One region of the Mesorhizobium sp. M2E.F.Ca.ET.209.01.1.1 genome, then DNA from elsewhere that is predicted to be linked to it. Evidence: predicted binding sites of a transcription regulator. Region 1 holds the regulator's gene; each other region holds the start of a gene.
What was found. The regulator LexA, encoded in region 1, represses DNA repair genes until DNA is damaged. The targets are predictions, from matches to a motif close to TGTTCNNNNTGTGTTCNG.
Positions count from the first base shown of each region.

Region 2: the regulator LexA is predicted to act here: its motif matches at 3,255-3,272, upstream of EN852_RS33995 (sel1 repeat family protein).
Region 3: the regulator LexA is predicted to act here: its motif matches at 6,053-6,070, upstream of parE (DNA topoisomerase IV subunit B).
Region 4: the regulator LexA is predicted to act here: its motif matches at 4,612-4,629, upstream of EN852_RS22430 (YifB family Mg chelatase-like AAA ATPase).

Region 1 covers NZ_SADP02000034.1:8,665-16,636, forward strand. Annotated here, with positions in the region: gene trpC (indole-3-glycerol phosphate synthase TrpC) at 1-778, shown strand, start outside; gene moaC (cyclic pyranopterin monophosphate synthase MoaC) at 775-1,257, shown strand; gene glp (gephyrin-like molybdotransferase Glp) at 1,257-2,462, shown strand; gene EN852_RS33245 (alpha/beta hydrolase) at 2,483-3,313, opposite strand; gene kynU (kynureninase) at 3,373-4,620, opposite strand; gene lexA (transcriptional repressor LexA) at 5,074-5,808, shown strand; gene EN852_RS33260 (ComEC/Rec2 family competence protein) at 5,833-7,972, opposite strand, start outside.
Region 2 covers NZ_SADP02000038.1:961-8,932, forward strand. Annotated here, with positions in the region: gene EN852_RS33975 (endonuclease/exonuclease/phosphatase family protein) at 1-179, opposite strand, end outside; gene EN852_RS33980 (AMP nucleosidase) at 396-1,856, opposite strand; gene EN852_RS33985 (hypothetical protein) at 2,026-2,229, opposite strand; gene EN852_RS43275 (hypothetical protein) at 2,296-2,430, opposite strand; gene EN852_RS33990 (DUF2147 domain-containing protein) at 2,627-2,968, opposite strand; gene EN852_RS33995 (sel1 repeat family protein) at 3,408-3,674, shown strand; gene EN852_RS34000 (ABC transporter substrate-binding protein) at 4,041-5,162, shown strand; gene EN852_RS34005 (acetyl/propionyl/methylcrotonyl-CoA carboxylase subunit alpha) at 5,314-7,278, opposite strand; gene EN852_RS34015 (O-acetyl-ADP-ribose deacetylase) at 7,598-7,972, opposite strand, start outside.
Region 3 covers NZ_SADP02000003.1:449,822-457,793, reverse strand. Annotated here, with positions in the region: gene EN852_RS08390 (type II secretion system F family protein) at 1-563, opposite strand, end outside; gene EN852_RS08385 (CpaF family protein) at 568-1,989, opposite strand; gene EN852_RS08380 (response regulator/pilus assembly protein) at 1,986-3,200, opposite strand; gene EN852_RS08375 (hypothetical protein) at 3,214-3,489, opposite strand; gene EN852_RS08370 (type II and III secretion system protein family protein) at 3,494-4,930, opposite strand; gene cpaB (Flp pilus assembly protein CpaB) at 4,961-5,881, opposite strand; gene parE (DNA topoisomerase IV subunit B) at 6,136-7,972, shown strand, end outside.
Region 4 covers NZ_SADP02000013.1:6,745-14,716, reverse strand. Annotated here, with positions in the region: gene EN852_RS22455 (GtrA family protein) at 1-688, opposite strand, end outside; gene EN852_RS22450 (glycosyltransferase) at 815-1,819, shown strand; gene EN852_RS22445 (GtrA family protein) at 1,831-2,205, shown strand; gene gshB (glutathione synthase) at 2,285-3,238, shown strand; gene EN852_RS22435 (glycosyltransferase family 4 protein) at 3,375-4,367, shown strand; gene EN852_RS22430 (YifB family Mg chelatase-like AAA ATPase) at 4,711-6,240, shown strand; gene EN852_RS22425 (TetR/AcrR family transcriptional regulator) at 6,290-6,877, opposite strand; gene EN852_RS22420 (DUF308 domain-containing protein) at 7,009-7,599, opposite strand; gene EN852_RS22415 (GNAT family N-acetyltransferase) at 7,761-7,972, shown strand, end outside.

The DNA of each region.
Region 1 (7,972 bases):
GCGCGAAGAGATCGCCGCGGCAAAGGGGCGCGTGCCTCTGGCCGAAATCAAGGCGCGTGCGAAGGACGCAGACGCGCCGCGCGGCTTTCTCGCGGCCCTGGAGGCAAAGCGCAGGTCCGGGAACTTCGCGCTGATCGCCGAAATCAAGAAGGCCAGCCCTTCCAAGGGCCTGATCCGCGCCGATTTCGATCCGCCGGCGCTCGCCAAGGCCTATCAGAAGGGCGGCGCCGCCTGCCTTTCGGTGCTGACCGACGCACCGTCTTTCCAGGGCGCGCCGGAATTCCTGACGGCCGCGCGGGCAGCCGTGCGCCTGCCGGCCCTGCGCAAGGATTTTCTCTTCGACACCTATCAGGTCCACGAAGCGCGCGCCTGGGGCGCGGACGCGATCCTGATCATCATGGCTAGCGTCGACGACGCGCTGGCCAGGGAATTGGAAGCGACCGCCTTCGAGCTCGGCATGGACGCGCTGATCGAGGTGCATGACGAAAAGGAAATGCGGCGCGCGCTTACCTTGTCGTCGCGGCTGATCGGCATCAACAACCGCGATTTGAGAACCTTCGCGACCAGCCTCGATGTTTCGGAGCGTCTGGCCGCCATGGTGCCGGCGGACCGGCTGCTGGTCAGCGAAAGCGGCATCTTCACGCATCAGGATTGCCGCCGGCTGGAGAAGAGCAAGATCGGTACATTCCTCGTCGGCGAGAGCCTGATGCGGCAGGCGGACGTGGCCGCGGCGACCGAGCTTCTGCTGACGGGCAAGGCGCCGGCCGAGGCCATCTGAGCATGGCCCTCACCCATCTTGGCGCCAAGGGCGAAGCCAACATGGTCGATGTCGGCGACAAGGCTGAGACGACCCGCACGGCAATCGCCGAAGGTTTTGTCACCATGCGGCCTGAAACGCTGGAGATGATCCTGGCCGGCGACGCCAAGAAGGGCGATGTTCTGAGCACCGCCCGCATCGCCGGCATCATGGCTGCGAAGAAGACGCATGAGCTGATCCCGCTTTGCCATCCGCTGCTTCTGACCAAGGTCGCCGTCGAGATCGAGCCGGACCGCGCGCTGCCCGGCCTCAAGGTCACGGCGCTAGCCCGCGTCACCGGCAAGACCGGCGTGGAGATGGAGGCGCTGACCGCCGCCTCGGTCACCTGCCTCACCATCTACGACATGGCCAAGGCGGTGGATCGCGGCATGGTGATTTCCGGCATAAGGCTGGTCGAGAAAACCGGCGGCAAGTCGGGCGACTACAAGGCCGATTCCTGATGCCGTTGGTTCCGATCGCCGAAGCGCTCGAACGCCTGCTCGACGGCGCAGCACCGTTGCCCGTTGAAAGCATTCCGCTGGCGGAAGCAGCCGATAGGGTCCTGGCGCAGCCGGTTGTGGCACTGCGCACGCAGCCGCCCTTCAACGCCTCGGCCATGGACGGCTATGCCGCGCGTTCCGCCGATGTGGCCTCAGTCCCAGCCCAGCTGGAAGTGATAGGCATGGCACCTGCCGGGCGCGGCTTTGCCGGAACCGTCGGCGACGGCCAGGCGGTTCGCATCTTCACCGGCGCGCCGCTGCCTGAAGGCGCCGACACCGTCGTCATCCAGGAAAACGTCCGCGACCTTGGCAACCGCAAGGTCGAAGTAACGGAACCAACCGTACCAGGACGCAACATCCGGCGCCGTGGCCTCGATTTCGGCGAGGGCGACGTGCTGCTGGACAAGGGTCGCGTGCTCGATGCGGCGGCGCTTTCGCTGGCGGCTTCTGCCAACCACCCGAGCCTGAATGTCGTGCGGCGCCCGCTGGTCGCGATCATCGCCACCGGAGACGAATTGCTGCCGCCGGGCAGCACGCTCGGCCCCGATCAGATCATTTCCTCCAATGCCTATGGCGTTGCCGCCGCCGCGCAGTCGGTCGGCGCGCAGGCGCTCGATCTCGGCATCGCCGCCGACCGCAAGGAAGCGATCGCCGCGCTGGTCAGGAAAGCGGTCGAGGCGGCCGCCGACGTCATCGTCACGCTCGGCGGCGCCTCTGTCGGCGACCACGACCTGATCCATGACGTGCTCACGGGCGAAGGCATGCAGCTCGACTTCTGGAAGATCGCCATGCGCCCCGGCAAACCGTTGATGTTCGGCCGGCTTGGCAATATCCGCTGCATCGGCCTGCCCGGCAATCCGGTGGCAAGCATCGTCTGCTCGCAGCTCTTCCTGAAACCGCTGCTTGCTCGGCTCGGCGGCCGCGATTTCAGGCAGGACGTGCGAACGGCCCGGCTGGGCGCCGCGATGCAGGCCAACGATCTCAGGCAGGACTATGTGCGCGCCGTGGTGCGCGATGACTCCGGCACGCTGGTCGCGACCCCCTTCGGCATCCAGGACTCGTCGATGCTCAGGATGCTCGCCGACGCCAACGGCCTGATCGTGCGCGAGCCCTTCGCGCCGGCCGCGGAGATTGGCGCCGAATGCAGCGTGCTTATGCTGCGCTGATACATCGACAACGCCGATCATTATTCGTCCACCAGCATCCGCGTCAGGGGATGGTCCGGATCGGCGAGACCATCGACAACGTTGAAATGATGCCGATCCGGCTCGACCACTGAACCGGTGGCGGCACCGAGCCCAGTCCAGATGTTGGCGAGCAATGCGCTCTGGCGAAGAAATTCCGAGCGCTCGCCGCCGCCGACCCAACAGGTGATGCGGGCTCCCTGCCGGGGCCGCAGCAAAGCCGGGCTTTCGCTCAACGCTTCCCGCTCGTCGATATTCAGGGTCTCGTTCAGGGCGGTGAACATCAGCGGCCGGAGGTCGTGCAGGCCTGAAATCGAAACGACCTGACGGATGCGCCGCGCCACGCCGGGCCCCAGCGGCGAGCCCTCGGTCACCATGCGGCTGGCGAGATGTCCGCCGGCCGAGTGCCCGCTCAGTATCAGCGGACCGTCGACCATGGCCGCCGCCTTGCCGATCGCGGCCGCGATTTCATTGACGATGCCGCTGATCCTGGTCTGCGGGCACAGCGTATAGGAAGGCATGGCGACGGCAAAGCCGCGACCGACAGCGCCGGCGGCCAGATGCGACCAGGAGTTCTTGTGCGACTCCATCCAGTAGCCGCCGTGGATGAACACCACGAGCCCCCTCGGCACGGCGGACGGGAGGAAGAGATCGAACCGGTTGCGCGGCGCCTCGCCATAGACGATGTCGAGCCGCGCCCTGCTCTGCGCCAACAACTTTTCGCGAAATGCGTGAGCCGGGCCGTCCCAGGCAGCCGGCCAGCGGTCGCCGCCGGCGATGTTCGCGCCGTTGGCGTAGGCGTCATCCCAGTCGACAATGCGGTGTCCCAGCACCGTCCCCTCCCGCGATCAGATCGATTTCGAGTTGTCTTTGTTCGGCATGCCATTCGAAGTCACGTGACGGCCTCCTTGACCGCATAGCGGGCCTCTTGCCAGGCGCCGGTGCGCAGGATGTCTTCCAGCACCTCGACGGCGTCCCAGACGTCCCGGTAGCCGACATAGAGCGGCGTGAAGCCGAAACGGACTGTCGACGGCGCTCGGAAATCGCCGATCACGCCGCGCTCGATCAAGGCGCGCATCACCTGGTAGCCATGCGGATGGGCGAACGACACCTGGCTGCCGCGTTCGGCGCCGTCGCGCGGGCCTTCCAGCTCGAGACCCAACGCGCCGCATCTAGCTTCGACAAGGCGGATGAACAGATCCGTCAGCGCGACGCTCTTCTCGCGCACGGCCGTCAGGTCGACTTCGTCCCAAAGATCCAGCGCGCCTTTCAGCGCCCGCATCGACAGCACCGGCTGCGTTCCGCACAGGAACCGCCGGATGCCTGAGCCGGCGGCATAACCCTGTTCGAACGCGAACGGCCTGGCATGCCCCCACCAGCCGCTCAGCGGCTGGCTAATGTCGCCATGGTGGCGGGTCGCGGCATAGATGAAGGCCGGCGCGCCCGGCCCGCCATTGAGATATTTGTAGGTGCAGCCGATCGCGAAATCGGCATTCGAGCCGTCGAGATCGACCGGCAGGGCGCCGGCCGTGTGGCAGAGGTCCCAGACGATCAGCGCACCGGCGTCATGGGCCTTGCGGGTCAGGGCGGCCATGTCGCGCAGCCGGCCGGACTTGTAGTTGACGTGGTTGACCAGGATGACGGCAACATCGTCGTCGATCAGGTCCTCGATCGTCGGGGCATCGACGCCTTCGAGCCGCAGCACCGTGCCGGGCCGCGTCGAGGCCACCCCTTCCGCCATATAGAGGTCGGTCGGGAAGCTGTCGCCCTCGGCAACGATCACCGGGCGCTCGGGCCGCATCGCGAGCGCCGCATGCAGGACCTTGTAGATGTTGATCGAGGTTGTGTCGCACACCACCGTCTGGCCAGGCGCGGCGCCGATCAGACGCCCGAGCCGGTCGCCCAGCTGGACAGGCATGTCGAACCAGCCGGCGGTGTTCCATGCGCGGATGAGATCCCGCGCCCATTCCTGCTTCGCTGACTTCTCGATCTCGCTGAAGACGTTGATTGAAGCAGCGCCGAGCGAATTGCCGTCGAGGTAAATCACCCCTTCCGGCAGAACGAAGCGATCGCGCAGGGCGCGCAGCGGGTCCGCGGCATCCATTGCCTCGACCTCGGCAAGATCGGGAATTCCCCTCATTGTGCTACCGCCTCCGCTTCGAACCGTGCCGCTACATCCTCAGGCGACCGAGGAGTTGTCTCATCACCGTCAGCGGCACGGCAAGAACCTTCTGTCCTGTGTTAGCTGGTCCATAGACGGCAAAGGCTGAGGGCCGGAATCGTCGCCAAGGTTGGCATTTTGGGTTCGTTTCGTTCACGGTACGGTGCATGCATGAATGAGCCGACGCGAAACCCTCGGTGCCTCAGCGACGGTGTCGCCTCTCAATTTCAGCTTAAGGAGAATTGCAAAATCGAGCGGAATCAATGACACAGCCCAGCCGCCGGCGGCCGGGCACCGTCGGATGCAACATTCTTTCGGCAGCCTTAAGAAATTCATTAAACTTTAAACGGTTGCGGAACACAACTGGAACAGATAGTGTTTGTTCTGGGTTTGTTTTTCTGATTCTGGTTTCGGAACCCATGGGGGCCGCCAATGCTGACGCGCAAACAACATGAACTCCTGATGTTCATCCATGAACGCCTGAAGGAGAGCGGGATTCCTCCATCCTTCGACGAGATGAAGGAAGCGCTGGACCTGGCCTCGAAGTCCGGCATCCACCGGCTGATCACGGCGCTGGAAGAACGCGGCTTCATTCGCCGGCTGCCAAACCGGGCGCGCGCGTTGGAGGTCTTGCGGCTGCCCGACTCGATCGCGCCCGGCCTGAATGCCGCAAGGAAATTTTCGCCAAGCGTCATCCAGGGCGGCCAGGGCAATCTAAGCCGCCAGGTCAAGCCGGCAGCGCCTTCGCGTACGCCGACGCCGAGCAATGACGACGACGCCGTTTCGGCCGTGTCCATTCCGGTGATGGGCCGAATCGCCGCCGGTGTTCCGATCGACGCCATCCAGCACCAGACGCATTCGATCTCGGTGCCGCCGGACATGATCATGGGCGGCGAGCATTATGCGCTGGAGGTCAAGGGCGACTCGATGATCGAGGCCGGGATCTTCGACGGCGACACCGTCATCATCCGTAACGCCAGCACGGCGAGCCCGGGTGAGATCGTTGTGGCGCTGGTCGACGATGAGGAAGCGACGCTCAAGCGCTTCCGCCGCAAGGGCGCCTCGATCGCGCTGGAGGCTGCCAACCCGGCCTACGAGACCCGGATCTTCGGACCGGATCGGGTCAAGGTGCAGGGCAAGCTCGTCGGGCTGATCAGGCGCTACTGATCCGGCTGCGAGGGCTTGGCCCTCTCAGGGCTTTTCATAAGGCGGCAGCCCCCTCGCCTCGCGCGAGTATTTGCGCTGCTCGTGCCAGGGCCGATATGGCTTTTCGACGGCATATTGGATGGCTGGGCGGGCCGTTGCCGATTGTGGATCGAAGAAGACGGCGGCGCTGCCGTCACGCGCCAGCTGGCGCTTGGTGACGACAAGCACACGCGGATCCCAGCAGGGATTGTAGGCCGTCGCATCGTTGATGACGATGAGGTCGGCAAAGCCGCAGGCAGGCCGGGCGCTGTCGCGGTTTTCGGCAAGCGCGACGATCGCGCCGGAAGGGTGCCGGCCGATGCAGAGGTCACCGGTGCAATAGAAGGGCGATCCTGGTGGCAGGTCGACAGGATCGGCGATGTCGAGAGCGTCTTTGGCAAACGTCTCCGGCGGCACGATTTCCTCGGCTTTCAGCGCCCGCTTCCAATTGTCGGTGGTGAACTCGTTGGAGCGTTCGCGGTTGACGGCAAGTTCGCCGCCGCCGATCGGCATCGCCACCAGATGCGCATCCTCCGAGATCAGCACATCCGGCGTGCGCACATGCGGGATCGCCAGCAGCGCGGCGAGGGCGAAGGGAACAGCGGCGAGCCTTAGCCAGGTGGTGGCCATGGTCGCGATGACCAGCGCGATTGTCGCCAGCAGCACCGACTGGATCGAGATCAATCCCACGGCATCGACCGGCGAGCGCTCGGAAATCCATGCCGAAATGGCAATCATCGCTGTCAGTCCCTTGCCCATCACATAGAGGAAGGGACCGTCGAAGCCGAACGGCATGGCGAGCGCGCTCAACACGGCGAACGGCATGACGATCAGCGAAACGATCGGCATCACCGCGAGGTTGGCCAGCAGGCTGAGCGGCGACACGCGTTGGAAATGCCAGATCGCAAACAGCAATGTCGCGCTGCCCGCAATGAGCGAGGTTACAGCGGCGCCACCCACGCCAACCGCCAGTTTTCGCGACAGGTATCCGAGGAACGAATGCTTTGCCAGCGGCGCGGTCGCTTTGCCGGCGCGATAGTCGGCAAAGCCGGCATAGGCCCCGACCAAGGCAGCGGTGGCGGCGAAGGACATCTGGAAGCTCGGGCCGACCACTTCATGTGGCGACACAAGGATGACGGCAATCGCCGAGATCGCCAGGTTGCGCATCGTCAGCGCCGCGCGGTCAAAGAGCACCGCGATCAGCATCACGGCGAGCATGATGAAGCTCCGTTCGGCCGCCACCACGATGCCGGAGATGACGAGGTAAGCGGCAATCGAGGCAAGCGCGATCGCAGCGGCGTATTTCTTCACCGGGCGGCGCGACGAGAAATCCGGAAACAGCGCGAAAGCGCCGCGCAGCAGGAACATGATCGTGCCGGCCACCAGCGCCATGTGCAGACCGGAGATCGAGATAATGTGGTAGATGCCGGTGCGTCGCATCGACTCGTTGATCGCTTCCGGAATGCCGGCGCGCACGCCGACGATCAGCGCCGCCGCGATCTCGCCTTCGGACCCGCCGATGCTGCTCCGGATGTGGTCGGCGATCCCTTCGCGCGCGTTTTCTATGGCCGATGCAATGCTTGCGCCCAACAGCACCCCCGTTGGCGCAGACGGAGTCGGTGCAATCAGCTTCGGGTCGCCCAGGAAAAAACCGCTGCCACCTATTCCGGCAAAATAGCTATCGAAGGAATAGTCGTAGCTGTCCGGCCGAACTGGGCCGGTCGGCGGCAGCAGCTTGACATAGCCGGTGAGCATCGACCCGGCCGTCATGCCGGGCGGGATCCTGCGCGCCGACAGCCGAACGCGGTCCGGCGCGTAGCGCAGCGTCGGATGCTCGGCGGACATGACGTCGATGGTCAGCCGCACACGGCCATTGGCCATCGCTTCGGCGGTGACCAGGCGGCCGGTCAGCCGTGTCTGGATTTCGGAACCCAGCATCGGGGTCGCCATCCGCCAGGTCTCCACCTTGGCCGCGAGAAACCCGAGCGCGCAGAAAAGCGATGCCATGAAGACAAGATGCGTTTTCTGCCAGGAGCGCGACACCGCCGCGCAAAGAGCCATCAGGGCCACCGCCGCAAGCGGCCTATAGAGATCGGGCTCGGTGCTCAGCGAGAAGTAATAGATGACGCCGGCGGCCAGAAACACC
Region 2 (7,972 bases), on a different contig from region 1:
ACGGCCTGCAGCCGATAGGGGCCGGCAAGCAGCGGCAGCGCGAGCAGTACCGTCAGCACGCTCAGATGTATGCGGAAATGCGAGAAGGAATCGAAGGCCGGATGCAGCGTGCCGAAGAACCCGGCCAGCAGCGCGGCCGAGAATGCCGTCATCGCCAGGAATGTCAGCTGAACCATCATGCTCAAGCGTGCACCGCCCGTTGTCATCTGCTCCGACCGCCCAGCTATTTCGCCGTGAAGCGGCGAAATAGCTGTCCCTTTGTTCCGACGCAATTTCGGGCGGAAAACCGCCGCGCACTTTTCCAGAAATTGCTCCACGCTATCCGTCCGGATTGCTTATCGGCCAAATTGCGGCTCGCGCAAGACGACCGATTGCCTCGCCGGTTTCGGCGGCGCTTACTGGAATGCCGTTTCCGAGAAACTTCTGAGCTTGCGCGAATGCAGCCGCTCCATCGGCATTTCGGCAAGCTTCTCCATCGCCTTGATACCGATGGTGAGATGCTGCGCCACCTGCCGCTTGTAGAACTCGGTCGCCATGCCGGGGAGCTTCAGTTCGCCATGGAGCGGCTTGTCGGAGACGCATAGCAGCGTGCCGTAAGGCACGCGGAAGCGGAAGCCGTTGGCGGCGATGGTGGCCGATTCCATGTCGAGCGCGATGGCGCGCGACTGCGACAGGCGCTGCACCGGTCCGCGCTGGTCGCGCAGTTCCCAGTTGCGGTTGTCGATGGTAGCGACGGTGCCGGTGCGCATGATGCGCTTGAGGTCGTAGCCGGAAAGGCCGGTGACTTCGGCGACCGCCTCCTGCAGCGCCACCTGGATCTCGGCCAGCGGCGGGATCGGCACCCAGACCGGCAAATCGTCGTCCAGCACATGGTCCTCGCGCACATAGGCATGCGCCAGAACATAATCACCAAGCGCCTGCGTGTTGCGCAGGCCCGCGCAATGGCCGAGCATGACCCAGGCATGCGGGCGAAGCACCGCGATATGGTCGGTGATCGTCTTGGCGTTTGAGGGGCCGACGCCGATATTGACCATGGTGATGCCGCCATGGCCTGGCTTCTTCAAGTGATAGGCAGGCATTTGCGGCAGGCGCTGCGGCGGCATGCCTTCGCTCGGCGCTCCGGCTCCCGCCTTGGTCACGACATTGCCCGGTTCGACGAACTCACCGTAGCCGCCACCACCATTCTCCATCAATTCGCGGGCCCGCGCCACGAACTCGTCGATATAGAACTGGTAGTTGGTGAACAGCACGAAATTCTGGAAGTGCTGCGGGCTGGTCGCCGTGTAATGCGTCATGCGGTGCAGCGAATAGTCGATGCGCTGCGCGGTGAACGGCGCCAGTGGCCGCGGCTCGCCGAACGCCACCTCGAACGTGCCGTTGGCGATCTGGTCGTCGGTGCCGTCGAGGTCCGGCACGTCGAACAGGTCGCGGATCGGCCGCTTGATGCGCTCGGCGGCGGCGCCGTCGACATAGGTGCCTTCCAGGAAGGCGAAATGCAGTGGAATGGGCGTCGTCGATTCCGACACCGACACCGTCACGCCGTGGTTGCGCATGATGAGGCGAAGCTGCTCGATGAGGTAGTTCTCGAACAGTTGCGGCTGGGTGATGGTGGTGGCGAAATGCCCGGGCGTCGGCATATGGCCATAGGCCTGGCGCGAGTCGACCTGGCTGAACGAGGTCGTGGTGACGCCGATCTGCGGATAGAAGGCCCGGTAGCGCTTGCTCTCGTCACCACCCGCGGCAAGGGCTGCGAAGGCATCGCGCAGGAATTTGGTGTTGCGGTCGTAGAGCGCCTGCAGCGCCGCGACGGCCTTTTTGGCGTCGTGGAAGTCCTGCGCGCCGAAGGGCTCCGGCATGACGACCGATTCGATGGCTTGGGGGTAGATTCGCTTTTCCATGTCTCAATATAGAGATTTGGAACAGCGGTTGGGAGGGGAAAGCGGGGCCGCGGGAGCCGACAGCGTCGATTTTCTTCGGATGTGTTTAAGGCGCGCTGGCTACGAGCCGGTCGCGCCATCCGACACTCTATAGAGCTTGCCCGCGCTGCAGGCTGACCAGCAGCACAAAGCCGACGCTCCTGTTCTTGTTCGCCGGCGCTTCGATCCGGTGGCCGGTGTCGGCGCGCATCATCGGCACCGCCAGCACTGGGGCGGCGAGCAGCATGAGGATGAGCGTCGCCCGCGGCAGCAGCCGGAGAATCTTCGTTGTGGTGGCGGCGATGCGGTTCATTTTCGTGGTGTCCCGATTTTCAATGTGGTCGATCTTCAACTTTGTCGCTTCAGCGCGTCACTTGGTTCACGGAGCCGAGAATGAAACCACGGGCCGTTCCCACAAGCGGGCCGAGTGGCTGCCCTCGGCCACCAGGATGGCGAAGAACATGCCGAACAGGCTCATCAGCAGGCAGACGATGGTGAAGCGACGGGCAAGCATTTCTCTCTCCTTCAATGCGGGAGAGAATGCCAAAAAGCCTCTGAACCGGTTCTGAGACCTGCATTCATCTGCGGTTCAAATTGATTGACGAGGTCTCGAGCCACCGCGGTGACAAGGCCGTTCGGCGGAGCGCCTGCCGCTGCAAAAGAAAACGGGGCCGCTCGGGCCCCGTCTCGGATGACACCAAAAGGTCAGTTTACAGCTTGTGCCAGGTCTGGCTCTTGCAGATCAGGCCGCCGAGCACACAGCCGCTCATCTTCAGCGAAGTGCCCGAGAGCGTCGCCTTGCCGGAATAGGTCTTGTCGTTCGCCGGATCGGTGATGCTGCCGGCATATTTGTTGTCGCCAGTCGCCTTCAGCGAACCGATCGTCTTGCCCGCATATTTGCCGGTTGTGAGTGTAATGGAGAAGGAGCCGCTGCCGCCGATCGCCGCGGTGTCGCCGGCTTGCGTCTTCCAGTTGCCTTCGATCGGGTCCGCCAGCGCAGCGCCGGCCATGATCATAGTGGCCGCGAGGGCCAGGCTCGTCTTTCGAAACATCTTGTCCTCCTCCCAATGGGCATGCGGCGGGCTCCGGTCCGCCTTCCAGTCCCTTACGCAAAGGTAAAGCTAATCCAGCTCCCGCCAAAACGAAAGCGGTGCCGCCACGGAAGGTTGCTAGGTTTTTCGCTTCGCGGATGGCCGAAAATAAACGGGACCCGAAAAACGCTTCGGTTCCCGTGGTTAGCGAAGTCTTGATTCCGCTCTCGCCAATTTTCATCGAATTTGACGCAAAATGGCTGAAACGCTGGATTCCCATGCTTAACGAATTTCAGCGTTTACCTCTTGTTTTAGCTTTGTTTTCTTCAAATTAAGCAAGCCATTTAACGACGGATTCAAGGCCAGGCTTCATCCTCGAAAGCATCGAAAGAGCGGCCCGCCCCGAGGGAAATCAAGGGACAGAAGGAGGCAGCTCTCGGGAGCCAGACAGGGGATTGAAATGGCACGTTTTGAAATGCTTGAAGACGGCTTCGGCGCCATGGGGGCAACTGCCCAGGCCGACATTCTTTTCGAACTGGGCATGATGTATGCGACCGGCCGCGATTGCGAGACCGACGTCGTTGCCGCCCACAAATGGTTCAACATCGCCGCGATCAAGGGTTCGGTCCGCGCCGCCGAGCTGCGCTCGGAACTGTCGGCCACCATGTCGAAGGTGGAGATCGCCATGGCGCTGCGCGAAGCCCGCGAATGGATGACGATGCACTGATCCTGCGGACTTAGGTCCGAAGGATTAAGAGACAAGGCCGCGAAAGACGGCCCGGCCCACAAGACCAAGAACGCGGCAGGCCAATAAAGGCAAAGCCGTGCGACTAAACAGGGAAGCGAGCGGGTTTCAGGCGCGGGGGCGTCCGGGGAGCTCGACTGCAAAAGCCGCGACCGACCGAAACAAGGTCGGCGCGGCTTTTTGCATTACGCTTGGTAATCACGCGCTTGGCCCAAGAAATCCTCGGCGGAATGAACCAAAACCGGCCTTGCTGTCCTCTCGACAGTTTCGGGGAAGAGTGAAATTGTCCCGGCTCTGTGAAAGAAGCGCGGCCATGCCGCCGCGCACTAGTGGAGGAGTTCTATCGTCATGAAAAAATTGGGTATTTTGAGCGCGGCTGCATTTGGTCTGATGATGAGCGCCCCGGTTGCCTTCGCCGACGACATCACCATTTCGGTGGTCGGCCCGATGACCGGCCAGCTCGCCACCATCGGTGACCAGTTCAAGCAGGGCGCGCAGGCCGCCGCCGACGCCATCAACGCCGCCGGCGGCGTCAACGGCTCGCAGATCAAGCTCGACATCGAGGACGACCAGTGCGATCCGAAGCAGGCGGTTTCGGTCGCCAACCGCATCGTCGCCAACGGCGTCAAGTTCGTCGACGGCCATGCATGCTCGGGCTCGAGCATTCCGGCCTCGGCCGTCTATGCCGAGGCCGGCACGCTGATGATGAGCCCGGCCTCGTCCAACCCGGTGCTGACCGATGCCGCGGCGAAGTCCGGCTGGCCGACCATCATGCGCCTTTACACGCGCGACGACGCGCAGGGCGCCTTCATCGGCCCGTGGATCGCCAAGAAGTACGCTGGCAAGAACGTCGTCGTCCTCCACGACAAGAGCGCCTATGGCCAGGGCGTTGCCGACGCCGTCAAGGCGACGATGAATGCCGGCGGCCTCAAGGAGGTCGACTATGAAGGCATCAATGCCGGCGAGAAGGACTATTCGGCCCTCGTCACCAAGCTGAAGGAACTCAAGGCCGACGTCGTCTATTTCGGCGGCTACCACCCCGAGGCGGGTCTCATCCTGCGCCAGGCGGCCGAGCAGAACGTCAAGTTCCAGCTGATCATGCCGGACTCGATCGCCTCGCCGGAATTCTGGCAGGTCGCCGGTCCGGCCGGTGAAGGCACCATGTTCGTCTTCCCGTCGGACCCGCAGGCCAAGCCCGAAGCCAAGGACGCGGTCGCCAAGATCAAGGCCGGCGGCTTCACCCCGGAAGGCTTCACGCTGTTCTCCTATGCCGTGATCCAAGCCGTCGCCGAAGGCGTCAAGCGCGCCGGCACCGACGATCCGGCCAAGGTCGCCGAGGCGCTGAAGGATGGCAAGCCGATCAGCACCGTCGTCGGCGATGTCATCTTCGACGAGAAGGGCGACCTCAAGAACGCCAGCTACGACATCAACCAGTGGCACGACGGCAAATACGCGCCGATCCAGCAGTAAGTCGGTATTGTTTGTGCGAAGGTGGCCGGGCTCGTCCCGGCCATTTTCGTTTTGAGCAATTCCAGGAAAAGTGTGAGCGGTTTTCCGTCAGGAATTGCGTCAAAACAAAGAGATAGAGCGGTTCGCCGTTTCCGTGAAACGGTGAAACGCTCTAGCCCTGGCCGTCCTCCGCGAACCGCACCAGCACGGTGCCGTCGCTGACCTGCGCTCCCTCGGCCGCGATTTCGGCGATCACCCCATCATGCGGGGCGGCGATCAAGTGCTCCATCTTCATCGCCTCGAGGATCAGAAGCGGCTGGCCCTTGATCACCGCATCGCCGGCCGCGGCCCGCACCAGCTTGACCAGCCCCGGCATCGGCGCGCGCAGGCTGCCCGAGGCAGCTCCCGCCTCGTCAGCCTTGGCGAGCGGGTCGGGAACCGTGAAGGTGTAGCCGACGGCGCCCTCGAAGACGGTGACGTGGCCGGGCCAGCGGGCCGTGTGCGGCATGGTCCTCAGATCATGCGTGTTCACCGCATCATGCGGCGCCTCCAGCGCCACCTGGAAACGCCCGTCCGGCCGTGCCGAAACCCTGGCCAGAATGTTCTCCTCGCCATGGCGCAGGCGGATGCGGCGCGCAAGCGTGTGGAAATGCGCGTAGCCTGAAAGCGTCGACCACGGATCGGCGGCCGCACCTGGCGCGCCGGCGTCGGTCGCGGCCAGCGCCGCGGCGGCGATCGTCTCGTCGCTCGGCGCGGGGATCGCGGTGAGCGCTTCCTGATGCCTGCCGATCAACCCGGTATCGACATCGCCCGCCGCGAAATCGGCGTCGGCCGCGAGCGCCGCCAGGAAGGCGGTGTTGACGGTTGAGCCCGCCACTTCCGTCCGCGCCAGCGTCTCGCGCAACGCGCCTAGCGCGGCGGTCCTGTCCTTGCCGTGCACCACCAGCTTGGCGATCATCGGATCATAGAAGGGCGAGATCGCATCGCCGGCGCGCACGCCGGTCTCGATGCGCATTGTGGCGCCTCCCGGCGGCGCGTCTGGGAATTTCAGATGATGCAGCGTGCCTGTCGCCGGCAGGAAGCCTTTCGCGGCGTCCTCGGCATAGAGGCGCGCCTCGAAAGCGTGGCCGGAAAGCGCGATCTCGCCTTGCGTCTTCGGCAGTTTTTCGCCGGACGCGACGCGCAACTGCCATTCGACAAGGTCTACGCCGGTGACCATTTCGGTGACCGGGTGCTCGACCTGCAGCCGCGTGTTCATCTCCATGAACCAGAAGCGGTCGGCTTTCAGTCCTTCCGAAGCATCGACGATGAACTCGATGGTGCCGGCGCCCGAATAGTTGATCGCCTTGGCGGCCTTCACGGCGGCCTCCGTCATCGCCTTGCGCAGCGCGGGCGTCATGCCCGGGGCAGGGGCTTCCTCGATCACCTTCTGGTGGCGGCGCTGCGCCGAGCAGTCGCGTTCGAAAAGATGCACGGCATTGCCGAAATTGTCGCCGAAGACCTGCACTTCGACATGGCGCGGCTTGTCGACATATTTTTCCACCAGCACGCGGTCGTCTCCGAACGCCGCTTTTGCTTCGCGGCGCGCGCCTGACAGCGCTTCGGAGAAATCGTCGGGGTGGTCGACGCGCCGCATGCCCTTGCCGCCGCCGCCGGCGCGCGCCTTGATCAGAACAGGGTAGCCGATTTCGCGCGCCTTGGAAGCGAGCAGCACAATCTCCTGCGCCTCGCCGTGATAGCCGGGTACGACAGGCACGCCGGCCGTCTCCATCAGCCGCTTGGCGGCATCCTTCAGTCCCATGGCGCGGATCGAGGCGGCGCTCGGACCGATGAAGACGAGGCCTGCCGCCGTCACCTGGTCGACGAAGCCCGGATTCTCCGACAGGAAGCCGTAGCAGGGATGGATCGCCTCTGCGCCGGTGGCGAGCGCCGCGGCAACGATCTTGTCGCCGCGCAGATAGCTTTCACCGACAGGCGAGGGGCCGATATGCACAGCCTCGTCGGCCATCTCGACATGCAAGGCGCGGGCGTCAGCGTCGGAATAGACGGCCACGGTGCGCACGCCGAGCTTCCGGGCGGTGCGGATGACCCGACAGGCGATCTCGCCGCGATTGGCGATCAGGATCTTGCCGAACATGGAACCTCCGCAGCCAGAGTATGCTTTGAGCGAGGTCGGCGTTCCTTCGCGCCCCCCCTCTGTCCTGCCGGACATCTCCCCCACTTGGGGGGAGATTGGCAGCTTTGGCGCTGTCGTCCTTTTTTCAACGATGGCGATTGGCGAAAGCCGGCGCGACGTCTGATCTCCCCCCTTGTGGGGGAGATGTCCGGCAGGACAGAGGGGGGCGCTGTCCCGCCGGCCCTCCGGACAGGCTTTCGCTCAACATTATGGACCACTCCCTTACCAAGGGAGTGCTCTACGGAGATCGTCGCTTGAGCAGTCTTTTTGGTCATCAAGGTCAGCTCTCCCCAATGGCGGCAACGACCCGTCGGTATAGCTCCGCCATGGCCTCATCGAAGCAGCAGAAAGTAACCATCTCCGGCACAGTATTTTGCCGCAGGAAGTCGTTCACAGCGCCGATGGCAATGCCGGTCGCAGAGTCCTTCGGATAGCCGTAGATACCGGTCGAGATCGCCGGAAACGCCACCGTCCGGCAATCATGGCCGAGTGCGACTTCGAGCGAGCGCCGATAGCACGAGGCGAGCAGCTCGGCCTCGCCCTGGCCGCCGCCTTGCCAGACCGGACCGACCGTGTGGATGACATAGCGCGCCGGCAGGCGGTAGCCCCTGGTCAGCTTGGCGTCGCCGGTCTTGCAGCCATGAAGCATGCGGCA
Region 3 (7,972 bases), on a different contig from region 1:
ACGCCGAACTCGGTGCCGATCGGGTCGGCCATTTCGCGCGCCACCATGGCGATCGCCACCGGCACCGGATGGCCGGCCTTCAGGCCGCGCGTGATCAGTTCCAGCGCCTCGGGCAACTGTATCCCGAACCGCTTGTGCCGGCGCTTGCGCATGAAGCGCATCGCCATCACCGGCAGCACCGGCAGCAGTATGAGAAACAGGATCAGGCCGAACAGAAGCGGCAAGCCCTTCCAAATCGTGAGAAGCGCCAGCGCGAAAGCGACCCCCGATGTGATCATCAGGAACTTCGGCAACGGCGTGGTCATGCCGGACTGCGTGCGCAGGGCGCGGAAACGGTCGAGGGAGAAGACGGAGCTGTGGCCGTCGATCCCGCGCTCCTTGCGCAGTTGGATCAGCACCTGCTCCTGGCTGATCTTGTTCTCGGCAAGCTTCATGCGGCGGTTGATCGCCATGCGCTTGTCGCTGCGCCCGGCATAGAGCAGGTAAAGGCCCTCGGCGATCATGATGCCGGTGAGCGCCGCCGCGGCGTAAACGACGTAGATCGGGCTGAATCCCTCGAACACCGGCCTAGTCCTGCGGCCGGCCGGGCTCGAAATACTTGCCCGGGAATTCGATGCCCATGTTGCGCAGGTCCTCGAGGAAGCGCGGGCGGATGCCGGTCGCCTCGAAGTGGCCGAGGATCTTGCCGTCCGCCTCCATGCCGGTGCGCACGAAGCGGAATATCTCCTGCATCTGAATGACATCGCCTTCCATGCCGGTCACTTCGGCGACGCTGGTCACCTTGCGCTTGCCATCGGAAAGGCGTGTCAACTGCACGATGATGTCGAGCGCGCTGGCGATCTGGCTGCGGATCGACTGCACCGTCATCGGCATGCCGGTCATGCCGAGCATCTGTTCCAGACGCGAAATCGCATCGCGCGGCGTGTTGGCATGGATGGTGGCCATCGAGCCTTCATGGCCGGTGTTCATCGCCTGCAGCATGTCGAAGGCTTCCTCGCCGCGGCACTCGCCGAGGATGACGCGGTCGGGACGCATGCGCAGCGCGTTCTTGACCAAGTCGCGCTGCTTCAATTCGCCATGGCCCTCGATGTTGGCCGGGCGCGTCTCCATGCGGGCCACATGCGGCTGCTGCAATTGCAGCTCGGCCGCGTCCTCGATGGTGATCAGGCGCTCGTCTTCCGGGATGAAGGCGGACAGCGCATTGAGCATCGTCGTCTTGCCCGTGCCGGTGCCGCCGGAGATGATCGTGGTCTTGCGGGCGTGCACCGCCGCCGCCAGAACCTCGGCCATGTTCTGGGTGATGGCGCCGAACTCGACCAGCTTGTGCAGGCCGAGCTTGTTCTTGGAGAATTTGCGGATCGACACCAGCGGCCCGTCGACGCCGACCGGACGGATCGCCGCGTTGAAGCGCGAGCCGTCGAGCATCCGGGCGTCGACCATCGGCTGCGATTCATCGACGCGGCGGCCGACTGCCGCGACGATTTTATTAATGATTCTAAGCAGATGCGCTTCATCCTTGAACGGGATGTGGACCTGCTGCAGCTTGCCGCGCTTTTCGACGAAGCAATTCTCGTGGCCGTTGATCAGGATATCGTTGATCTCGGGGTCCTTGAGCAACGGCTCGAGCGGGCCGAGGCCAACCATCTCGTCGACGATGTCGTCGACCAGCGCATCGAGCTCGGCGATGTTGATCGCCATCCGCTCCTCGCGCGTCTTTTCCGAGACGAACTCATGCACCTGCCGGCGCATTTCATCCTTGGGCAGCCGCTCCAGCGCCACGAGGTTGATCTCCTCGAGCAGCATGCGATGGATGCGCACGCGCGCATCGAGCACCTTGTTGGCGCTTTTTGCGGGCGCCGCTTCCGGCTTCGGCGGCGCCGGCTTGCGGGTCGTCGGAATGACCACCGCATTGTGCACCACAGGCGCGGGCTCCGGCGCCCGCTGCGGGCGAAGGTCGCGGTTCTGCAGGTTGGAAAAGCGACTGTTCATCCCGCCTTCCTCCTCAGCAAGCCCTTGCCGAGGCCGAACAGCGATTTCGACTTGACCGTGGTCTGGACGGCCTCTTCCGGCAGGATGATCTTCTTCAGGTCGTTGACGACATTGGCGTTGGGGTCGATGGCGTGCAACGGCACGCCGCGGTCGACGGCCTCGCGCACCAGCCGGTAGTTGTTGGAGATGCCGCCGACGAAATGCTCGCCGAGTATGTCCTGGACATCGGCCTGCTTGATGCCGCTGTCGAACATCTTCTGCTCGAAGCGGTTGACGATGACGTTGGGCTTCACTTCCTTGCCGGCGGTCTCGTAGACGGCCTGGATGAGACGCTGCGTATGGCGCAGGCAAGGCACCGTCATCTCGGCGACGATGTAGAGCTTGTTGGAACCCAAGAGCACGGTCTCGGTCCACGGGAACCAGGTGCGCGGCATATCGATGACGACATTGTCGAAATAAGCCGCCACGAGGTCGAGCATGCGAACCACCACATCGGTCTTGAACGAGCGCATGTCCGAGGGGCGCGTCGGCGCCGCGAGCACGCATAGCCCGCTGGCATGCTTGGACAGCATCACATCGAGCAGTTGCCGGTCGAGGCGCTCCGGCTGGTTCTCGATTTCCGTGATGTCGAAGCGCGGTTCGAGGTCGAGATATTCGGCGCAGGCGCCCTGCTGGAAGTTGAGGTCGACCACGCATGTCGAGGCGCCGCGCGTCACCGAATGATGCAACTGGAAGGCCGTCTGCAGGGCGAGCGTGGTGGTGCCGACGCCGCCGGCGGCCGGCATGAAGGTATAGATGTGCGATTCGGTGTTCTCTTCCCGCCCCGGTCCCTGCAGCGCCCGGATGACGGAACGCACCAGGTCTGCCGTGGTGATCGGCTTGACCAGGAAATCGGCGACCTTGAGCTGCACGAGGATGCGCACCGCCGCCGCGTTGAATTCCTGGGTGACGACGACCACGGGGACGCTGCCTTCCAGCCGGCGCATGACGCGCTGCAGCGACTCGATCTCCTCGAGCTTGGCGGCGTCCATATCGACGATGACGGTGCCGAAATCGGTCTCGAGGGCTTCGCCGCGCAGCTCGTTGATGCTCTTTTCCACCGTCAGGAGCTCGATGACCTCGGAGGTCGCAAACGCCGTCCGCGTGTCCTGCACGAACGCCCTGTCGGTGGAAACGAGCAGGATCTTCTTGGTCTTGGTAGCAGATGCCATCGTCGTCGGCCGATCAATTCGATGTCGTTGATGATGTTGTCGGCGCGGACGCGGCGCCGGCCTTCGCGCCGACGGCGACAGTCTCGGAGCCCGGACGTTGAGCCGGCACGAGAAGCCTTGTGTTCTGGACGCCGTACTTCCAAGGGTCGACCATCTGCATGGCGGTGTTGGATGCCTGCGCGTTGCCTACGCCCGGCGTCACCCCTTCGGTGCGCACAAAGTCGTCGCTGGTGCAGCCGGCGACGACAGCGCCGGCCAGGAGCAGAGCGATGCAAGAGAGGCTGCGCATGGCCTTAATCCTTCGGCAGGTCGAGGAAGTGGCCGGACGTGGCCGATACGGAGCGGGCGGCGGCGCCGTCGGCGAACGCCAGCGGACGCTTCGGCGCCGAGGCGTCCACCTCCTCGGTGTTGTTGAGGAAATAGTCGGCGGCGCTTGCCGGCCGGGTACCGTCGGTCGGCTCGACCATCTTCTTCGACGGATCGACCGGCTTGACCAGGTAAGGCGTCACGATGATGACCAGATCGGTCTCGCGCCGCTGATAGGATTTCGAGGAAAACAGCGGGCCGAGCACCGGCAGCTTGCCGATCCCCGGCACTCGCGATGTCGTGATGTCGTTCTGCGACTGCAGAAGGCCGGCGATCATGAAGCTCTGGCCGTTCTTGAGGTCGACCGATGTCCTGGCGCGGCGCACGATGAAGGCCGGAATGGAAATGCCGCTGCTGACCTGGATCGAGGCGGACGGGTCGATCGAGGACACTTCCGGAGCGATGTCGAGGCTCACCAGTCCGTCCTTCAGCACCGTCGGCGTGAAATCCAGGCCGACGCCGTACTTCTTGTAGGTGACGCTGATCTTGCCATTGTCTTCCGAAACCGGGATCGGGAACTCGCCGCCGGCAAGGAAGCTCGCGGTCTGGCCCGAACGCGCGATCAGGTTCGGCTCGGCAAGCCGCCGCGCCAGGCCGCGTTCTTCCAGCGCCTTGATGGCGATGTCAATCGAGACTCCGTTGGAGAGCAGCCGACCAATGATCTCGCCGGTGCCAGCGGATGGCACCGTGCCCGGATCGATGACGACGTCGCGGCCGCCCATGCCGAAGGCGAAATTGGCGCCGTATTTGGCGCCGAGATCCTGGCCGGCCTGGCGGTTGATCTCGACGAAGCGGACATTGAGCTGCACCTGCTGCGAGGACGAGATGTTGACCGAGTTGATGACTTCCTCATTGCCGGAAAAGCGCGAGGCGATCTTGCTGGCCTTGTCGGCGGCGACCGCATCGTCGGCCTCGCCCGACAATACGACGCGGCCGTTTGCCGAACCGACCTTGATCTTGGCGTCGGGCACGCTGGCGCGGATGGTGCTGGCCAGTTGATCGGTGTCCAGCGTCACCTCGATGTCGATGGTGCCGACAAGCTGCTTGTTCTGGTCGAACAGGGCGATACCGGTGGTGCCGAGATTGTTGCCCAGCACATAGAAGGACTTGTCGGTTAGCGGGTTGACGTTGGCGATCTCGGGATCGCCGATGACGATCTGGTAGAAGGCGGCGCTCGTCATGATCGTCTTCGGCTTGCCCTTGGCGACCTTGATCGAGGCGTTCTTGTTCGCCGAGACATAGACGACGTCATTGTCCGCCCTTGCCGGCGCGGCGAAGCCGAGCATAGCCAGCGACACCGCCAGCGCGATCGCGCCAGGAAGGCGCCATCCGCCGGCCGTCCGAAATGCATTGAACCCGAACATGTTGTCCCCGTCCCCGCCGGTCCCCACCGGCTATTGCTGCAGTTCCTGCGGCGCTTCCCGTGAAGGAACCTTGTATTCTTCGACCTTCTCGCCACGCGTCACGATCACCGTCTTGAATTTCGGCTCGTCGGATTCTTTCGTCACCGCATTGACGAGCGAGGCCGCACTTGCCTCAGCGCTTGCGGCAGCCGAGCCGCCGAAGGAAGAGATCGTCGTAAGCCCGCTTTTGCTGGCGCTGGCGTCGGCGGCGGACCGCAGCGATAACGACAGCGTGCCGACGGTGCGGGCCAGCGCCACCTTCTGCGCGCCTTCGTTGGTGACTTCGATGGTGACGGAATTGGCGACCTGCGGCTCGGTCTTGCGCTCGTCGGCGCCCTGGCCGACCGAAAGCACCTTGGCGTCGGCAACGACGACCTCGGACGTCACCGTCGAGCCGGCCGCCCCTTGAGCATTCTTGGATACTTCCTGGATGTCTCCCGCGTCGCGCGTCAGGACGACGTCGACCCGGTCTCCCGGCGTGATGAAGCCGCCGACACCGGCGATCTCGTCCGTGCGGATGGTGACGGCCCGCATCCCGGGCGACAGCATGTTGGAAAGCGTGGCGCGACCGTTCGGTCCCGACAGCTTGGCGAGCAGCACCGGTTCGTTGACCTCGATCGGCGACAGCACGACCCGGCTGCCGTCGGCAAGCAGCTTGTCGATCGTCGGGAAAGCGCCTTGCGGCAGCGAATCCTGCGGCCACGGAATCTCGGCTAGTTGCGGCCGTCCGAGCTCCATGCCGTAACGGAGCGGCGCCTGAGCCACCACGATGGTCTTGAACTCGACCTTGGGCTGCTGCGGAGCTTCGACCGTGACGACCTTGACCTCGGGCTGAGCCTTTGCCTGGCTCTTGACCCAGAAGTCCGCCGCAAAGATCGAGATCGCGCCGAAGACGGCTGCGATACCGATCATGGTTATGACCCTGCCCCTCACAACGAAACCCCTGACGCCCGTGGTCTTTTGTTGGTTGGGCCTCACGCTAGGCGTTAATGTTAAAGAATAAGGAACAGCGGGCCGCGCGGGCCGCCCTATTTCGGCCGGCTTGGTTATCGAATGGTTTTGGAATAAGAGACAGTTTTATCCCTGAACGGAACAGGAACTCGTTCGCCCGCAAAAAGCGTGGCAGTATCGAGACGTGATTCGCATTACCGGACGCTAGACCTCGCATGGACGACAGCAACGACCTCTTCGGCAAGATGGAAAAGCAGGCACAGCCGGTGCGCGCGCCCTCGCGCCCCGCCGATCCGCTGGTGCAGGCCGCGAAGCGCTCGACCGCCGCCCGCGACGGCAGCGAGAGCTACAGCGCCGCCGATATCGAGGTGCTGGAAGGGCTCGAGCCGGTGCGGCGCCGTCCTGGCATGTATATCGGCGGCACCGACGACAAGGCGATGCATCACCTGTTCGCCGAGGTCATCGACAATTCGATGGACGAAGCCGTGGCCGGCCACGCCACCTTCATCGACGTCGAGCTTTCCGCCGACGGCTTCCTGACCGTCACCGACAATGGCCGCGGCATCCCGGTCGATCCGCATCCGAAATTCAAGAAGCCGGCGCTCGAAGTCATCATGACGACGCTGCATTCGGGCGGCAAGTTCGACTCCAAGGTCTATGAGACCTCCGGCGGCCTGCACGGCGTCGGCGTTTCGGTCGTCAACGCGCTGTCCGACCACCTCGAAGTCGAGGTCGCGCGCGGCCGCCAGCTCTACCGCCAGCGTTTTTCCCGCGGCGTCCCGGTCAGCGGCCTCGAGCATCTGGGCGAGGTCCATAACCGCCGCGGCACGAGGACCCGTTTCCACCCCGACGAGCAGATCTTCGGCAAGGGCGCCGCCTTCGAGCCGGCGCGGCTTTATCGCATGGCGCGCTCGAAGGCCTATCTGTTCGGCGGCGTCGAGATCCGCTGGACCTGCGATCCGTCGCTGATCAAGGACAAGGATCAGACGCCGGCCAAGGCCGAGTTCCATTTCCCCGGCGGCCTGAAGGACTATCTCAAGGCGACGCTGGGCGACGAGTTCCAGGTCACGCGCGAGGTTTTTGCCGGCAAGAGCGACAAGCAGGGTGGCCACGGTTCGCTGGAATGGGCGGTGACCTGGTTCGGCGGCGACGGATTCCTCAACTCCTACTGCAACACCATCCCGACCCCCGAAGGCGGCACGCATGAGGCCGGTTTCCGTAACGTGCTGGCGCGCGGACTGCGCGCCTATGCCGACCTGATCGGCAACAAGCGCGCCTCGATCATCACCACCGAGGACGTGATGATCTCGGCCGCCGGCATGCTGTCGGTGTTCATCCGCGAGCCGGAATTCGTCGGCCAGACCAAGGACAGGCTGGCGACCATCGAGGCGATGCGCATCGTTGAAAACGCCATCCGCGACCCGTTCGACCATTGGCTCGCCGACAATCCGCAGGAAGCCTCGAAGCTTCTCGAATGGGTCATCGCGCGCGCCGACGAGCGCGTGCGCCGCCGCCAGGAAAAGGAAGTCTCGCGCAAGACCGCCGTGCGCAAGCTGCGCCTTCCGGGCAAGCTCGCCGACTGCACGCAGAACGCGGCCGCCGGCGCCGAGATCTTCATCGTCGAGGGTGACTCGGCCGGCGGCTCGGCCAAGCAGGCGCGGGACCGCGCCAGCCAGGCGGTGCTGCCGCTGCGCGGCAAGATCCTCAACGTCGCCAGCGCCGGCAACGACAAGCTAGCCGCCAACCAGCAGATCTCCGACCTCATCCAGGCGCTCGGCTGCGGCACGCGCTCGAAGTACCGCGACGAGGACCTGCGCTACGACCGCGTGATCATCATGACCGACGCCGACGTCGACGGCGCGCATATCGCTTCGCTGTTGATCACCTTCTTCTATCAGGAGATGCCGAACCTGATCCGCGGCGGCCATCTCTACATGGCCGTGCCGCCGCTCTACTCGATCCGGCAGGGCGGCAAGGTCGGCTACGCCCGCGACGACGCGCATAAGGACGAATTGCTGCGCACCGAATTCACCGGTCGCGGCAAGGTCGAGA
Region 4 (7,972 bases), on a different contig from region 1:
CGATCGCCCGCTCGCCGCCTGGATCGGCGACGAACAGCAGCGACACGCAAGCCCCAATGGCCGCGACATAAGGAACCGTTTCCATGCCGATGGCGAGCGTCAGCGCGGCGCAGAGGCCGGACAACAGCGCGGCCCGGCGCCAGGCAGGCGCCTCGAGCAGCAGAGCGAGGCTCGCCATGGTGAGCATCAGCTGGACGTTATGGTGGTCGAGCGCACCCGGCGCATAGATGCCGACGAAATAATAACCGGCGCCACCGATGAGGATGGCGGGCAGCACCGCGCCGCCGCCGCCGAAACCGCGCGCGGCGCGAGCGGTGAAGAACAGGGTCGACCAGAAGAGCAGGGCCGGCCACAGCACCTGCGCCACATCCTCGCCAAGCGGCCTGCTGCCGGTGAGCGCCGAGGCGGCAAGAACCATCGCGGCGATCGGCGCATCCACCAGCCTGGACCAGTGCATGACGAAACCGCCTTCCAGCCCCATGCGATACTGGTGCAGGTCGAACCAGCCCTGGCCGGCAAGCAGGTCGCGGACCTCGACGAGGCGCAGCAGATTGTCGTTGTCGCCGCCGGCATCGGTCAGCGGGCCGAACCCCGTCCACGCGTCGACGCCGAGCGCGAGCAAGGCTGCAAGCAGCGCCAGCACGAGGTCGGATTTCCACGAGGCGGCGCCGTTCTCGGCTGTGCCCATTGCCGTGACCTTTGACGGGAGAGGATCGGTTTAAACCTAGCCTTAACGGCTTCAATAAATAGTAAAACGGCTCGACGGGACCGGCATCAGGCCGGCCGGAGGCTGGTCGGGCGTCCGGAGACAGACATGCCGCATGCAGTCCGCCACGAGCCGGTCATCGCCGTGCTCCTGCCTTGCTACAACGAGGAGCTCACGATCGGCGAGGTCGTTCGGCGCTTCCGCGAGACCCTGCCTTCGGCCGCGATCTATGTGTACGACAACAATTCCAAGGACCTCACGGCGCTGAAGGCCCGCGCCGCCGGCGCCATCGTCGTGCGCGAGCCGCGCCAGGGCAAAGGCAATGTGGTGCGGCGCATGTTCGCCGACATCGATGCCGACATCTATGTGATGGCCGACGGCGACGGCACCTATGCGCCGGAGGACGCGCCGCAGCTGATCAACGTGCTGCAGACCGAGCGCTGCGACATGGTGGTGGGCACCAGGCGCGGCGTGACCGACGATGCCGGCCGCAACGGCCACGCCTTCGGCAACCGTATCTTCAACCGGCTCTACAAGGGCCTGTTCGGGACCGATTTCACCGACATCTTCTCCGGCTACCGGGTGTTTTCGCGCCGCTTCGTCAAGAGCTTCCCGGCGGTGTCCGGCGGCTTCGAGATCGAGACCGAGATGTCGGTGCATGCCTCGCAGCTCAAGCTGCCGGTGAGCGAGATGGCCCTGGATTACGGCCGCCGCCCGGAGGGCTCGTCGTCGAAACTGTCGACCTTCCGCGACGGCGCCAGGATCCTGTGGATGTTCGCCATGCTGATGAAGGAGACGCAGCCGCTGCGCTTCTTCGGCACGTTCGCGCTGTTCTTCCTGGCGGCGAGCATCGGCCTGATGATCCCGGTGCTCATCGAATTCGCCGAGACGGGACTGGTGCCGCGCATGCCGACCTGGGTGCTGTCGATCGGCATGCTGCTTCTGGCCATGCTCTCCATGATGACCGGGCTGATCCTCGATTCGGTGTCGCGCGGCAGGGCTGAGCAGAAGCGCATCTTCTATCTGTCGATCTCCTCCGGCCGTGCGGAACGCGGGACGCCGGCGCGGGCATTGCCCAAGGGCGAAGCTGGCAAGGCTTCGCGGGCAGCCTAGTGGGCGGCATAGTGGGCCGCCTCATCCGCTTCACTCTTGCCGGCGGCATCGGCTTCGCCGCCGACGCGGCGGCGCTGTGGCTGCTGCTTGCCGGCACGCCGCTTGGCGCGCTTTCGGCGCGCGTGCTGTCGATCGGCTTCGCGCTCTGCGTCACCTGGCAGATCAACCGCCACCTGACCTTCGCGCCGTCGAGCCGGGGCATCGCTGAGGAAGGCGCCCGCTATGGCGGCGTCGGCATCGCCACCAGCATCGTCAATTACCTGGTCTACTGCGCCATCCTGCTCGCGTTGCCGGCCTTGCCGCCGCTGGCCGCGCTCGCCATCGCCTCGATCGTCGCCATGACGCTGTCCTTCCTAGGCTATTCCAGGCTGGTCTTCGACCGCTGAGCGTCTGCACCAACCAAGCACGATTGGCAGACGCCGCCGATTTCCTTATATCGGCGACTGAGTTTGCCGGAGACCCGAGATGCCGCTCAAGATCGCCGTCCAGATGGACCATGTCTCCACCGTGTCGATCGCCGGCGACACCAGCTTCGCGCTGTCGCTGGAGGCGCAGCGGCGCGGCCACAAGCTTTTCCACTACACGCCCGACCGGCTGTCGATGCGGGACGGCAAGGTGTTCGCGCGCGTCGAGGAGATGCAGGTGCGCGACGAGAAGGGCAACCACTACTCGCTGGGCGAGAAGGTGCGCACCGACCTCTCCGAGATGGACGTGGTGCTGCTCAGGCAGGATCCGCCCTTCGACATGAACTACATCACGACCACGCACATATTGGAGCGCATCCATCCGAAGACGCTGGTGGTCAACGACCCGGCCTGGGTGCGCAACAGCCCGGAAAAGATCTTCGTCACCGAATTCCCGGACCTGATGCCGGAAACGCTGATCACCAAGGACCCCCAGGAAGTCGCCGCTTTCCGCAAGGAATTCGGCGACATCATCGTCAAGCCGCTCTACGGCAATGGCGGCGCCGGCATCTTCCACCTGCACGAGGTCGACCGCAATCTTGCCTCGCTGCTCGAGATGTTCGGCCAGCTGTTCCGCGAGCCCTATATCGTGCAGCGCTACCTCAAGGACGTGCGCAAGGGCGACAAGCGCATCATCCTGATCGACGGCGAACCGGTGGGCGCCATCAACCGCGTGCCGGCCGAGCACGATTCGCGCTCCAACATGCATGTCGGCGGCCGCGCCGAGAAGACCGAGCTGACGGAGCGCGAGCGCGAGATCTGCGCCCGCATCGGGCCGGCGCTCAGGGAACGCGGCTTCATCCTGGTCGGCATCGACGTGATCGGCGACTACATGACCGAGATCAACGTCACCTCGCCGACCGGCGTGCGCGAAGTGCAGCGCTTCGGCGGCGCGGATATCGCCAGCCTGTTCTGGGATTGTGTGGAGGGGAAGCGGCTGACGTCGGCCGCGTGATTGCCGCATGTTGACTCTCCGGCACGGGTATCGCCCTGCTACCGTATTCGAGATTGTCAGCGCAATGTCGCGTCATCGCCGGTATCTCCGGAAAGGGCTCCCTTCCGCGAAGTCGCAACCTGCCCTTCAGGCAAGTTTGCTGTCGGACGATCCGTTCATATCCTATTCGGGAATGTCCGGCACGCCCCTCGGATTGGCAAGCCACATGCCTCGCCTTCGACGCAGCCACCGTGCCTGGTTTCTCATCTCGCCAACCTGGTCCATCGAAAACAATTCCAGCGTCAAAATGATCCGGACCTATGCCGTTCTGCATAGGCTTAGGAACCCCCGTCACTCGCTGATCTTCCTATCCAACACACAAGGTGAGGCCGATCTCTTGAATCAGTCCGGTGAGGCCGCCGTCCTGCACAACAAGACTTCAGCAACCTCCGAATACATATTCAGGCCCCTCGAGGACGTCCCTGTAGAATTCGATGCAATATACAATGCGCAACTCGCTTCGTGGAAACGCCACGACTTGTCCCTTGGCATCGAGCGTTGCGCATTTATCTTTTATCGCGATTCATCGGAGTCATCCACGATGGAGTCGGAAAGGGCGCGAATAAATCGGCACAGGGAGCTCGCGCCGGGTCACGTGTTCATCAATGAGTTTGACAGCACCGGCAAGCCTGTCCGACTGGCGCCGGCTCATGTGAACATGCATCTAAATCGTGCAGCCGTGGGAATTTGTCTCTCTGAAATGGAGGGACCAATGTTCGCCAGCACAGAATATCTTCTCGCGGGGCTACCTGTTGTCACGACCCCGAACCATGGTGGCCGAGACCATTATCTGGATGGCGATTATTCGCTTACGGTTCCACCCGATCCCCGATCCATCGCGGAGGCTGTCTTAGCGCTGAAGGAGCGCCGGATCCCCAGGGCCTATATTCGTTCGCAAACTTTGAAACGGATTGAACGAGACCGCCGGCGGTTCATAGACCTTGTAAATGAGATTTTTCTGGAAAGCGGGTCTTCGCGCCGGATCGCCATGCCTTGGCCTTTCCGATATCCTGTCATGGAGTGGCTTCCACCCCATATCGCAATCGATCGATCGCTTTCAGGCACGGTCGATGCCTTTATCAGCGCTTAAAGCGCGTCGCGATCCTTCGGATTCGCTCCATGCGCTTTAGGTCTTTGATTTTACGCATGTCTCCCGAAACCGGTTCTCACTTTCGGGAGACATGCTTTAGACGGCAACAGCCCCGGATGCCGGAGGGGCTGCTCGCCTTTTCGACGGGTCGAGAGCACGCGGCGACAGCCGTTTTCCTTTTGCCTTAACGATGTTCCGCTTTTGCACCCGGGGGCACAATCCGCCTGCAACCACAGCGTTTGCGTGTTCTCGTAATGTTCTTGATTCGACCGAAGAATTGTGATTGTTTCAACGAGAGTCCATTCTTGGACAATCGCAGGGGTTGCTGCCGGGGGCAGGAAACATGGTGGCGCGGGTTCGCACGGTCGCTTTCCAGGGCATCGAGGCCTTGCCGGTCGATGTCCAGGTGATGGTCGGGCCGGGCAAGGTCGGCATGCAGATCGTCGGCCTGCCGGACAAGGCGGTGGCCGAGAGCCGCGAGCGCGTGCAGGCGGCTCTGCATGCATCCGGCCTGTCGATGCCGTCGAAGAAGGTGACGGTAAACCTCGCGCCGGCGGACCTGCCCAAGGAAGGCAGCCATTACGACCTGCCGATTGCGCTCGGCCTGATGGCGGCGCTGGGCGCCATCCCGGGCGACATGCTCACCGGCTATGTGGTGTTGGGCGAATTGTCGCTCGACGGCACGATCGCGGGCGTGGCCGGCGCGTTGCCGGCCGCGATCGGCGCCAATGCCGAAGGCAAGGGCCTGATCTGCCCCTTCGCCTGCGGGCCGGAGGCGGCCTGGGCAGGCAAGGATTTCGACATTCTTGCGCCGCGCAGCCTGATCGCCGTCGCCAACCATTTTCGCGGCACGCAGGTTCTGTCGCGGCCCGAGGCCGGCATCCAGCTCGCCGCGCGCGATCTGCCGGACCTCTCCGACATCAAGGGCCAGGAAAGCGCCAAGCGGGCGGTGGAGGTCGCGGCGGCCGGCGGCCACAATCTCCTCATGGTCGGGCCGCCCGGCTCAGGCAAGTCGATGCTGGCGCAAAGGCTGCCCTCGATCCTGCCGCCGCTGGCGCCAAAGGAACTGCTCGAAGTCTCGATGATCGCGTCCGTCGCCGGCGAGCTCGGCGAGGGCAAGCTGACCGACCGGCGGCCGTTCCGCGCCCCGCATCACTCGGCCTCGATGGCGGCCATGGTCGGCGGCGGGCTGCGCGCCCGCCCGGGCGAAGCCTCGCTCGCCCATCACGGCGTGCTGTTCCTCGATGAGCTGCCGGAATTCGCGCCGCAGACGCTGGACGCGCTGCGCCAGCCGCTGGAGACGGGCGACTGCATGATCGCGCGCGCCAACCACCGCGTCACCTATCCGGCGCGCATCCAGCTGGTGGCGGCGATGAATCCGTGCCGCTGCGGCATGTCGGGCGAGCCCGGCTATCGCTGCCTGCGCGGCGACCGCTGCCGCACGGAATACCAGGCGCGGATCTCCGGCCCGCTGCTCGACCGCATCGACCTTCGGATCGGGGTGCCGGCAGTCTCGGCGAGCGACCTGATCCGCCCGGACAAGGCCGAGACGAGCGCTTCGGTGGCGCAGCGCGTGGCCCGGGCGCGGGCCATGCAGCGGGAACGGCTCGAAAAACTGGGCGCGGGCGCCACCACCAACGCGCACTGCCCGCCTTCGATCATCGAGGAGATCGCCAGGCCCGATACGGCCGGCCTGGCGCTGCTCAAGGACGCCAGCGAGAAGCTCGGCTTCTCGGCCCGCGCCTATCACCGCGTGCTCAAGGTGGCGCGCACGCTGGCCGACCTCGACGTCAGCGAGACGGTGGGCCGCATCCATCTCGCCGAAGCGATTTCCTATCGCATGAGCGCGGAGCGGATGGCGCAGGCGGCGTGAGCCGGAAGGCGTTCGCAGCCACGCTGGATCCGCCCTGACCGATTTCACGTCAATCGGTTGCCGGGATAAACTTCTGCAGGGTTGGCGCCAGGATCATGCCGAAGGTCAGGACGTCGCCATAGGCCCGGGCGGAAAGCATCGCCCCGTGCACGGTCGCCATGAAGGCCTCGGCTTCCACGCGCGGCGTGGCGGCGATCGTCAATGTGCCTTGCCCGGCGCCGCGCTCGATCACGCCTGTCAGCCAGCCCGACAGAAACTGGAAATAGGCCCGAACCTCCACGGCAACTTCCGGCGGCAGGACCGGAAGCTCGCTCGCCAGCAACGCGCACACGCAAAACGGCCTGCTCGCGTCCTCGATGCACTGGGCCCAGAAGCCGGCATAGGTTCTGAGCAGCTCCGGCGGTTCAGGCACATTGCGCTCGAGCTCCGTCATGCCCGCCACGGCATCCTCGAGGTACCGCTTCACCAGAGTCTGCACGAGATCGACCTTGCTCGGGAAATGATGATGGATGCTCGCCTTGCGGATACCGACCACCTCGGCGATATCGGCGTAGCTGAAGCCGTTATAGCCGCCGGCGACGATGAAGCGTCGCGCGGCGGCCAGGATGTCATCGGCGGTGTTCGAAGGCCTGTCCATAAGCATGCCTAGAGCGTTTCACCGTTTCACGGAAACGGCGAACCACTCTATCCCTTTGTTTTGACGCAATTCCGGACGCAAAACCGTAAACACTTTTCCTGGAATTGCTCTAACCTCCGGCTGAAGAAATCTCAACGCGCGGCCTGCGGCGACTTGCGAAGCATATCGCTCACCGAAAGCCAGATGGCGGACACCAGGAAATAGAAGGCGCCGAAAGCGGCGTAGGGCGCGACATTGGCGATGCCGATGGCCTCCGCGCCGCCCGCCATCTTGACGAAGAATAAACCGGCCAGCGCCGACTGGGCGCCGCTCAGGATCATCGCCCACTGGGCGCCGTTGGTCTTCCAGCGACGAAACGCCGTCAGGAGTTGAAACGCGCCGGAGAAAACGGCCCAGACACCATAGACCGCGAGCACCGCGTTCATGCTGTGGCCAAGCGCGACGGCAACCGCGATCGCGGTGACGATGCTGACCACGAAGTTGAGCAGTTGCGACCTGTTGCGGCCGAGCCCGCCGCTGCGCTGCGCGTCGACATAATTCGCAAGCGCGTCCCACAGGGGATAGGCGACCAGCATGACGGCGGCGAGCGTCGGAACTGCCTTCGCGACGGTGAAGGCCGCCAGGACCCAGGCCGCCGATACGGCAAAGCGCAGATAGTAATAGTTTTTGAGCCAGGCGTTCGAGGACCGGGCGGGGCTTTCAACGCTTGTTTGTGCAGACATGACGGATACCTTTCTTTGATGTCTTAATCTACCTACTAGTAGGTAGACCGATATCTGTCAAGCGTTTTGCGAGGCATCCCCATCGCGTTGAACGCTTGACGACGCATTCGCACCCGGAAAGCTGCGTGGTATGGTGGGGCCGGTCCGCGTGGGGGCGAGGGATGATTTCAGTTCTGCCGGCGCGCAGCGCCGAAGATTTCGAGACACTGGCGGGGCTCTGCCGCAAGCTCGCGCAGTGGGATGTCGAAGCTTCGGCGCCGCATGGCGTCTTGGCCGCGGATGTCAGGGCTCTGTTCCATCCCGAAACAAGCGGCCCGCAATTGGCCGCGCAGTTCGGCGCGCCGGATGCGGTGGCGTTCATCGCCAGATCCGG